2 regions of the Nonomuraea sp. NPDC050404 genome follow, and region 1 is predicted to be linked to the other one. Evidence: riboswitches for the same ligand, from Rfam matches in the RefSeq annotation. Region 1 holds a riboswitch; the other holds the start of a gene.
The links. A riboswitch is a leader RNA that binds a small molecule or an ion and turns the genes downstream of it on or off. The one in region 1 is predicted to bind cyclic di-AMP.

Region 1 (4,641 bases):
TGGGGCACTCGTTCGTGCCCGACCCGATCCACGCGGGCGGCCTGCGCTATCACGGCATGTCACCGCTGCTGTCCCACATGTACGAACTGGGCCTGTTCGAGGCCGTCACCCGCTCGCAGACCGAGTGTTTCGAGGCCGGTGTCCGCTTCGCCAGGACCGAGGGCATCGTGCCCGCGCCCGAGCCCACGCACGCGCTGGCCGAGACGATCGCCGAGGCGCTGCGCTGCAAGGAGAGCGGCGAGGAGAAGGTCATCCTGACCGCGCTGTGCGGCCATGGCCACTTCGACCTGGGCGCCTATGACCGTTATCTGGCCGGCGACCTGGAGGACTACACGCTGCCGCAGGAGCGCATCGACCAGGCCCTCGACGAACTACCCCGGTGAACCGGTGAAAGGTGGCCGCCCCCGCGGCCACCCGACCGTCATCGCGCCGTGGGACGCTTGCCGTGGTTCGCCTTCTTCTTCTTGCGGGCCCTGCCCTTGCGCGCGCGCCTGGCCATCAGCTCGCCTCCGGTGATCGGTCAGCGGGTCATCTCGGTACGTCCTTCGCCCCACAACGTCTCCCGCCCACACCGACCAGCGCAAGCGATCCCGCCGAACTAACATTCCCCAACAATTTCGTGTCATAATTTGGTGGAATCTGTTGGAAGGAGCGGGCGTGCTCGCACAGCAGCGCCAGCAGGCGATTCTCGAACGCGTGCGCAGCAACGGCGGCGTCCGGGTGGCCGACCTCGTACGCGAGCTCGGCGTCTCCGACATGACCATCCGCCGCGACCTTGAGGTGCTGGCCGAGCGCGGGCTGCTGGAGAAGGTGCACGGAGGCGCGACGGCGCTCGGCCCGGGCTCCACCGAGGAGCCGGGCTTCACCGCCAAGTCCGCCCGCCAGCAGCAGGAGAAGGACGCCATCGCGCGGCGCGCGGCCACCCTCGTACGCCCGGGCACGGCCGTGGCGCTGTCGGCGGGGACCACCACGTGGGCGCTGGCCCACCACCTGATCGGCGTGCCCGAGCTGACCGTGATCACCAACTCGATCCCGGTCGCCGAGATCTTCCACCGCAACCCGCGCGCCGACCGCACCGTCGTGCTGACCGGGGGCGTACGCACGCCGTCCGACGCCCTGGTCGGGCCGGTGGCCGTGGCCGCGATCCGCCGCCTGCACGTGGACACGCTCTTCCTCGGCGTGCACGGGATGAGCGTGCGGGCCGGGTTCACCACGCCCAACCTGCTGGAGTCCGAGACCGACAGGGAGCTGGTCGCGGCGGCACACCGGCTGGTGATCCCCGCCGACCACACGAAATGGAACACCGTCGGCATCAGCACCATCGCCGAGCTGAGCGAGGCCGACGTGGTCATCAGCGACGCGGGGCTGCCGCAGGACGCACGCACGGAGCTGGCCGAACGGGCCGGAGAACTGATCATCGTGGAGGGCACCCCTTGAAGCGCACCATCACCCACCTGGCCGACGGCCGGGAGCTGATCTACTTCGACCTGCGTGACGACGCGGACAGGAGCGCGATCGACCGGCGTACGCTCGGCCCCCGGCCGGTGGCCTCGGAGCTGCGCTACGACCCGCTGACCGAGGAGTGGATCGCGATGGCCGGGCACCGGCAGACGCGTACGTTCCTGCCGACGGGCGGCACGGCCGAGTGCCCGCTGTGCCCGTCGTCGGACGAACGCTCGACGGAGATCCCGGCCTACGACTACGACGTGGCGGTGTTCGAGAACCGCTTCCCCTCCTTCTCCGGAAATTTCGGGAGCTACGGCGAGCCGGGCGGGCTCAGTGAGGTGCGTCCGGGCGCGGGGCGGTGTGAGGTGGTGTGCTTCACCTCCGATCACTCCTCCTCCTTCTCCAGGCTCTCCGACGCTCAGGTGAGGCTCGTCATGGAGGCGTGGGCCGACCGTACGGCCGAGTTGTCCGCGATCGAGGGCGTGGAGCAGGTGTTCTGCTTCGAGAACCGGGGCGAGGAGATCGGCATCACGATCGCCCACCCGCACGGCCAGATCTACGCCTACCCGTACGTGACGCCCAGGACCAAGCTGCAACTCGGCGCGGCGGGGCGCTACACCAAGGGCAACCTGTTCGCCGACGTGCTGGCCGCAGAGCGGGAGGCGGGGACGCGGGTGGTGGCCGCCAACGAGTTGTGGACGGCCTTCGTGCCGGCCGCCGCGCGCTGGCCGTTCGAGGTGCACGTGTATCCGCACCGGCAGGTGCCCGACCTGGCCGCGCTCACGGAGGCTGAGCGGGCTGCGTTCGCGCCGCTCTACACCTCGGTGCTGCGGGCATTCGACGGGTTGTTCGGGCTCGTCATGCCCTACATCTCGGCCTGGCACCAGGCGCCGGTGCGTGAGGGCAGGGAGCTGGCCTATCTGCACCTGGAGCTGTTCAGCATCAGGCGGGCGCCGAACAAGCTCAAGTTCCTGGCCGGATCGGAGTCGGCGATGGGCGCCTTCGTCAACGACGTGCTGCCGGAGGAGGCCGCACGCATGCTTCGATCACAGATAGATCACTAATAGATTTCTTGTTAAGGTCGCATGACTCGTGATCTACCACTAATATCCCCATATGCACCGGCAGTAACCGCCGTTGCATGCCTAATCCCGGGCGCGTTGCCCGGGAGCCGGGGACCCAAACCGCACCTGGGGTGAATCCGCTTCGGCGGCAGGCGACTCCCATGCCCAACCCGTCAGCTAACCCGGCCGGCAGAGGGAGAGGAACACCTACGTGGCGGCTTCGCCCCGTGCGACCCTTGCCATCGGACTCATCGCCGCCTGCGCCATCGCCGTCCTCCCGGCGACCCCCGCGCAGGCCGCGCCCAAACCATCGGAAGAGCAGCTCCGCGCCCAGCTCAAACAGCTCAACAGCAAGGTCGACAAGCAGATCGAGAAGTACAACCTCAAGCGGGTCGATCTGGCCAAGGCGCAGGAGGCCGCCAAGACGGCCAAGGCCAGGCTGGCCGCCGCCGAGCAGACGCTGGTCACGGCCGAGCAGCGGGTCGCCGAGATCGCCCGCCTGCGCTACCAGAACGGCAACCCCGGGCTGCCCGGCATCATGATCCCCACCGACGCCGACACCGCGGCCATGCTCGAACAGCTCACGGCGGAGCAGCAGGCGATCGTGCAGGTCGTGGCGCGCGCGCGGGACGAGAAGAAGAAGGCCAGCGAGGAGGCCGCCAAGCTGGCGGCCAAGATCAAGGCGGACACGTCCGAGGTCTCCGAGCAGCGCGACGAGGCGGAGGACGTCATCAAGGACATCAGGAAGAAGCTTGAAGACCTGGTGCCTTACGGTACGGGCCGCAACTCCGACGGATCCTGGGCGCCCGAGCTGCCGTCAGGCTCGGACAACATCACCTCGCGTACGCGGCTGATGAAGGCGCAGGTGGAGAAGAACTTCCAGCTGCCGTCCAGCGTGGGCTGCTTCCGCGCGGGCGCCAGCGGCGAGCATCCGCTCGGCCGGGCCTGCGACTTCATGATGAGCACCGGCGGCTCGATGCCCGGCGCGGAGAACATGGCGCTCGGCGACCGGATCGCCGACTGGGCCATCAAGAACAAGGACAAGCTGGGCGTCAAGTACGTGATCTGGAAGCAGCGCATCAACCAGGGATCCGGCTGGCGCGGGATGACCGACCGCGGCAGCATCACCGAGAACCACTTCGATCACGTACACATCTCGATGAACTAGCGCGGCCGCGCACCGCTCGGGCAGGACACGGCAGCAGCCGGTCCGGCGCCTCCACGGACGTCCTCAGCCGGTCAGCCTGAGCGGGTTGACCAGGTCTGCGTAGATGAGCAGGCCCGCCATGACCATCATCACGATCGCGATGGCGTAGGTCAGGGGCAGCACCTTGGCGATGTCCACGTACGAGGGCTCGGGCCGGCGCATGACCTTGGCGTAGGCCCGCTTGATGCCCTCCCACAGGCCCCCGGCGACGTGCCCGCCGTCCAGCGGCAGCAGCGGGATGAGGTTGAACATGCCGATCGCCAGGTTGAAGCCGGCCAGCAACTGGATGAAGATCGCGGCCTTGTTCTCGGTGGACAGGTCGGAGGCCATGATCTCGCCGCCCATCCGGCCCGCGCCGACCACGCCCACCGGGCCCTCGGGGTCGCGCTCCTCGCCGGAGAAGGCCGCGTGCCAGACGCCGACCATCTTCTCGGGCAGGTTGAGCAGCGAGCCCGCCACCCTGACGGTCAGCTCGCCCATGTAGCCGACGACCTGGCCCAGGTTCTGCTGCTGCATGACCTCGGTGGGCAGCACGCCCAGGAAGCCGACGTTCTTGTCGATCTGCTCGGGGTTGTCGGGGTTGGGCCGGTCCTGGGCGATGAGCGTGACGTTGAGCGTCATCGGCTTGTCGTCGCGCAGGATGCCGAGTCGCACCGGGCCCGCGCCGTGCGAGCGGATCAGGGTGGTGGCGTCGTCCCAGTCGCCGATCTTCTTGCCGTCGAAGGTGACCAGGTGGTCGCCGGGCTTCAGGCCCGCCTGGGCGGCGGGCGTGGGCTTGTCGGCGGCGGTGCACTGCGTGCGCTGCTCGGTGATCGGGATCACGCACGTGTTGGTCGCGGGCGAGACGATCGGGGCATAGGTGGGCAGGCCGATGCCGACCAGCAGGATGCTGAAGAAGATGAAGGCGAGCACGAAGTTCATGGC
Region 2 (4,641 bases), on a different contig from region 1:
TCCCCTCACTCAGGAGGAGGCCACCGGTGGAGCTACGACAAGAGGTCCTGGAGGAGATGACGCTCCTGCGGGAGCGCACGCCGGACGTACGGGGCAGCGTCGCCTGCACCGTGGACGGCCTGCCCGTCGCCTGCGACCTGGAGGACAGGACGGGCGACCAGGCGGCGGCGCTGTCCGCGGCGCTGCTCGCGATGAGCAGGCGCATGCTGATCGTCACAGGACAGGGCAATTTCGAGGAGACGCTCATCTCCGGCACCGCCGGCTTCGTGGCCTTCTACGCCGCCGGCCCCACCATCGTCCTCACGGTCCTGGCCGGACCCGGCGCGAACGTCGGGCTGCTGCGGCTGGAGGGCAGGAAGACGGCTGCCGGAGTGGCCGCCGTCGCAGCACGAAAGCACTGAAACCACCGCAAGGGAGGAAGAAGCATGGCCGGCATGGACGTCTCGCTCAAGGAGATGATGTCGATCGACGGGTCCGTGGGGGCGGCGATCGTCGATCACGGCAGCGGCATGGCGCTGGGCTCGCTCGGCGGCTCCAAGGACCTGGACCTGCAGGTCGCCGCGGCGGGAAACACGGAGGTGGTCAAGGCCAAACTCCGCACGATGGACTCGCTGGGCCTCAAGGACAGCATCGAGGACATCCTGATCACGTTGAGCGGGCAGTACCACATCATTCGCCCGATCACGGGACGCGGGGGGAAGGGGCTGTTCCTCTACCTGGCGCTCGATCGCGGGCGGGCCAATCTGGCGATGGCGCGGCACCAGCTCCGCGGCATCGAGGAGAAGCTGGAGGTCTGACCTTCCGTCGCGGTGGCCCGCCCTTGACGGGGCGGGCCATCCCGACGTTGCGGTTTACGCCGTAGTCAGTTTGGTGATCTCGGCGGCGAAGTCGGGCCAGAGCGCGCGGGGCAGGTCGTGTCCCATCCCCGGGTAGGTCACCAGCCGCGCCCCCGGCACGGCCGCCGCCGTCGCCTGGCCGCCCACGAGCGGGACCAGCGGGTCCGCCTCGCCGTGCAGTACCAGCGTGGGGATCCGGACCTGCGCCAGCGCCTCCCTGCGGTCTCCCGAGGCCATGATGGCGGCCATCTGCCTGGCCGTGCCCGCCGGGTCGAAGCACCGGTCGTAGGCCCGCCCGGCCCGCTCGGCGAGCTTGCCGGGGTCCAGGTCGTAGGCGGGCGAGCCGATGACCGACCAGTTGCGTACCGACTGCTCGACCACCGCTTCGCGGCCCTCGGGCGGGCGGCGCATCAGCACGGCGGCGGCGGCCTCCGTGGGCGGCGCCACGGAGGGGCCGGGCGTGGACATGATCGAGGTCAGCGTCAGCACCCGTTCCGGGCGGCGGATGGCCAGCGTCTGGGCGATCATGCCGCCCATCGAGGCGCCCACCACGTGGGCGGCGGGCCAGCCGAGCGCGTCCATGAGGCCCGCCGTGTCGTCCGCCAGGTCGTCCAGCAGGTACGGCGCGGGCGTGCCCGACTTGGGCAGGCCCAGGTCGTGGAGGTGCGTGGACAGGCCCGCGTCGCGGTTGTCGAACCGTACGACGTGGTGGCCCTGCTCCGCGAGAAGCTCGCAGAGCTCTTCGTCCCATTGGATGAGCTGGGCGCCGAGTCCCATGATGAGGAGCAGGGGGCGTCCCGAGGGGGAGCCGAAGCTCTCGTACGCGATGTCGATGCCGTTCGCGGCTGCGCGGGTGGTCACGACGACCAGAATGACATTCTGGTCGATAGTACGTAAAGCGCTTCTCTGAGCCGGTCCGCGCGCCCGGGGTTCAGCGCTTGAAGAGGGTGCGCAGGCGCTCGCCGCCGAGCACCACGCCGCCGCCCGCGACGGCCAGGGCGCCGGCCATCAGCGCGCCGCCCACGACGCCGGACGCCTCGGACTTGTCCTGGCCGTCCTGGGTCTTCTTCTGCGCGGCCGGGGCGCCGACGATGCCGCCGCCCTGCGGGGCGGGCTCCTCCTCCGCCTCGGGCGGGGTGGCCGGGTTGTCGTCGCGCTCGGCCCAGGCGCGGGTCGAGAAGGGGACCGGGTAGTTCTTCTTGCCGGGGCCGTCGCCCCACTTGGTGATGACGTACTCGACGTCGATGTGGCCCAGGCCGCCCGCGTCGTCCACGCCCAGCGTGCTGGAGTTGAACGTGCCGCCGGTCAGCTCGGCGAACGTCTTGGCGTCGAGATCGAGCATGATGCCGCGGTTGGAGGGCGTTCCCGGCCCGCGGTCGCCCACGAAGAACGGCGCCTTCTTGCCCTTGTAGACCACGTAACCCTCGGTCAGCAGCGGCCAGCTCGGGCTGGCGGCCATCCCCTTCTGCATCGGCTTGCCACTGGCGGGCAGGCCCGTGTCACCGGCGCGGCCGGAGGAGTCGTCCCAGAAGTAGGAGGCCGTGGTCGAGCCCTTGAGCATGACCTTCTGGTCGGTGTCAGTGTCGGCGTGGGCCGCCGTGCCGGCGATGGTCAGGGCGCCGACGGTGGTGGCGGTGAGCATGGCGAGGGAACGCAAACCAAAACGGGCAGACATGAAGCAGCAAAAACCCTTCACGAGGGGACAGGGAGGTTGCACTCGGGGGAAAAGGGCGCAGCGGGCGGGGCACCCGGCGTTACGCGGAGCGCAAGATACGAGCCTTAGGGAAGGGGGCCGCTCAGCAGGCGGCCGTCACTACGCGGCCTGGGGGTACGACGCGCTGGTGCATAGGGGGAAACAGTCCTCTCCATCACGCCTACCGGGTTAGCTGACGGGTTCGGGCGTGGAGATGCCCTACCGGCGCGCGGCCGGATTCACCCCAACATGACGTGGGTCCCCGGTTCCCGATCGCTCGGGATTCGGCGCCAGCCGGTCGTCCGTCTTGGGTAAGGACTGGGTCACCGGCTGGTAATGGCGATTACTGTAGCCACGGAAACGGACATACGCAAACGATTCATCATGAATCGGGCGAAGATCTACCTACGTAGGTAAAGAGAAAGGGGGTACGGCATGCCGTACCCCCGTCAAATCCCAGCCTCAGCCGCCGCTCTTGCGCCTGAATGATCTTTTACTCGCAGCCGGACCGTGCGCCCCGTGGATCTTCGATGGGTCGACGCCCCTGCCACCCGCGCCTGATCCGGCGGCCTGGCTACGCTTGCGCTCCAGTGCCTCGCGGAACTTGCGCTTCATCTCGTCCTCGGGAGTTTCATCGACTTCCGGCTCCGGTGTTTCCGCCATGAGGACCTCCATGGTGTTGGGGACAGTCACAGCTTCGCACGGCACTGCTTATGACGCGAAACCGGCCTCAAGACTGCATTGAGGTACGCGGAACGCTTCCGGCCGCTTGTCCGGCGCCACGGGTGCAGGCCAGCAGCCGGAAAACGGGATCCGGACTGCCGGAACGCCCCTGCCCATGCCCCACGAACGTGCCCTCCCCACTCACCCCGCAGCCCCGGGCGCGCGGGCGCGGGTAAAGGGGAACCGCTCTGTTCGTGGTGTTGTGTTGGAGCGGCTCAGGAAATAGCTCCCTTGATGAGACTCCTCGGGCGTGACCTGGCAATGGATCTTGGGGCCGCGAGCACGCGGATCTACGTCAAGCGCAGGGGCATCGTGCTGGACGAACCCTCGGCCGTGATGTGCGACGGCCGTACAGGGAAGATCATCGGGTTCGGGTCGGAGGCCGCCGCCCTCGGCGGGGGCACGCGTACGTGCTGGCCGGTCCGCGGCGGGCTGCCGGCCGACGCCGAGCTGGCCCGGCGCATGATCCGGCACTTCCTGCGCAAGGTGCACTGGCATCCGTACTCCAGGCCGCGACTGGTCCTGGCGCTGCCCGGCGAATCCACCCCGATCGACCGCGCGGCGCTGCACGACGTGGCGTACGAGGCGGAGGCCAGGACCGTGCGGCTGGTCCCGCACGCGCTGGCGGCCGCGCTCGGGGCGGGGCTGACGCTCACGGACTTCGCCGGGAACATGGTGATCGACATCGGCCGCGACGCCGCACGGATCGCCGTGTTGTCCGGGGAGTCGGTGGTGGCGGCCGGCTCCGTGCCCTACGGCGGCCGGGCCGTGAGCAGGGCCATCGCCCGCCACGTCGAGCAGGAGCACGGGCTGCTGCTGAACGACGCGGAGGCCGAGTCGGCCAAACGCCGCGCGAGCGGTGGCGACCGGGAGATCGTGGTGCGGGCCCACGACCCCGACACCGGCCGGGTGCGGGAGCTGCTGCTGCCCGTACAGCGGATCTTCGAGGCCACCGGGCCTCCGGTCGAGTCGATCGCGCGGGCGGCGGTGGAGACCGTGGAGCTCTGCCCTCCGGAACTGACCGCCGACCTCGGGGAACGGGGCGCGGTGCTGGTCGGTGGCGGGGCACTGCTGCCCGGCCTCGGGCGGCGGCTGCGCGAGACGTTGTGCATGCCGGTACGCCGGGCGGAGCGGCCGCTGGAGTGTGTGGCGCTCGGGCTCGGCCGATGCGTGGACGAACTGGGCCTGCTCGGCAGGTTCCGGACAGGAGGCAGGCTATGACCGTTCGCGGCATCGACCACATCGGCGTGACCGTGCCGAATCTCGACGTGGCCACGGAGTTCTTCGCCCGCGCGTTCGGCGCCGAGGTGCTCTACGACACCCTCCCCCGCGCGCGTGGGCCCAAGGGGGGCTGGGCGACCGAGCGGCGGCTCGGGGTGCCGCAGGGCA

Region 2: another riboswitch for cyclic di-AMP. It lies ahead of AB0I81_RS18465 (hypothetical protein); the one in region 1 lies ahead of AB0I81_RS26890 (hypothetical protein).

Annotation. Positions count from the first base shown of each region.
Region 1 covers NZ_JBFAKB010000009.1:391,916-396,556, reverse strand. Annotated here, with positions in the region: gene AB0I81_RS26905 (TrpB-like pyridoxal phosphate-dependent enzyme) at 1-383, shown strand, start outside; gene AB0I81_RS26900 (DeoR/GlpR family DNA-binding transcription regulator) at 658-1,437, shown strand; gene galT (galactose-1-phosphate uridylyltransferase) at 1,434-2,510, shown strand; cyclic di-AMP (ydaO/yuaA leader) riboswitch at 2,579-2,716, shown strand; gene AB0I81_RS26890 (hypothetical protein) at 2,722-3,678, shown strand; gene AB0I81_RS26885 (site-2 protease family protein) at 3,742-4,641, opposite strand, start outside.
Region 2 covers NZ_JBFAKB010000006.1:268,116-272,756, forward strand. Annotated here, with positions in the region: gene AB0I81_RS18450 (roadblock/LC7 domain-containing protein) at 27-401, shown strand; gene AB0I81_RS18455 (hypothetical protein) at 426-797, shown strand; gene AB0I81_RS18460 (alpha/beta fold hydrolase) at 852-1,697, opposite strand; partial or broken gene AB0I81_RS18465 (hypothetical protein) at 2,032-2,397, opposite strand; cyclic di-AMP (ydaO/yuaA leader) riboswitch at 2,693-2,829, opposite strand; gene AB0I81_RS18470 (DUF5302 domain-containing protein) at 2,992-3,192, opposite strand; gene AB0I81_RS18475 (rod shape-determining protein) at 3,487-4,473, shown strand; gene AB0I81_RS18480 (VOC family protein) at 4,470-4,641, shown strand, end outside.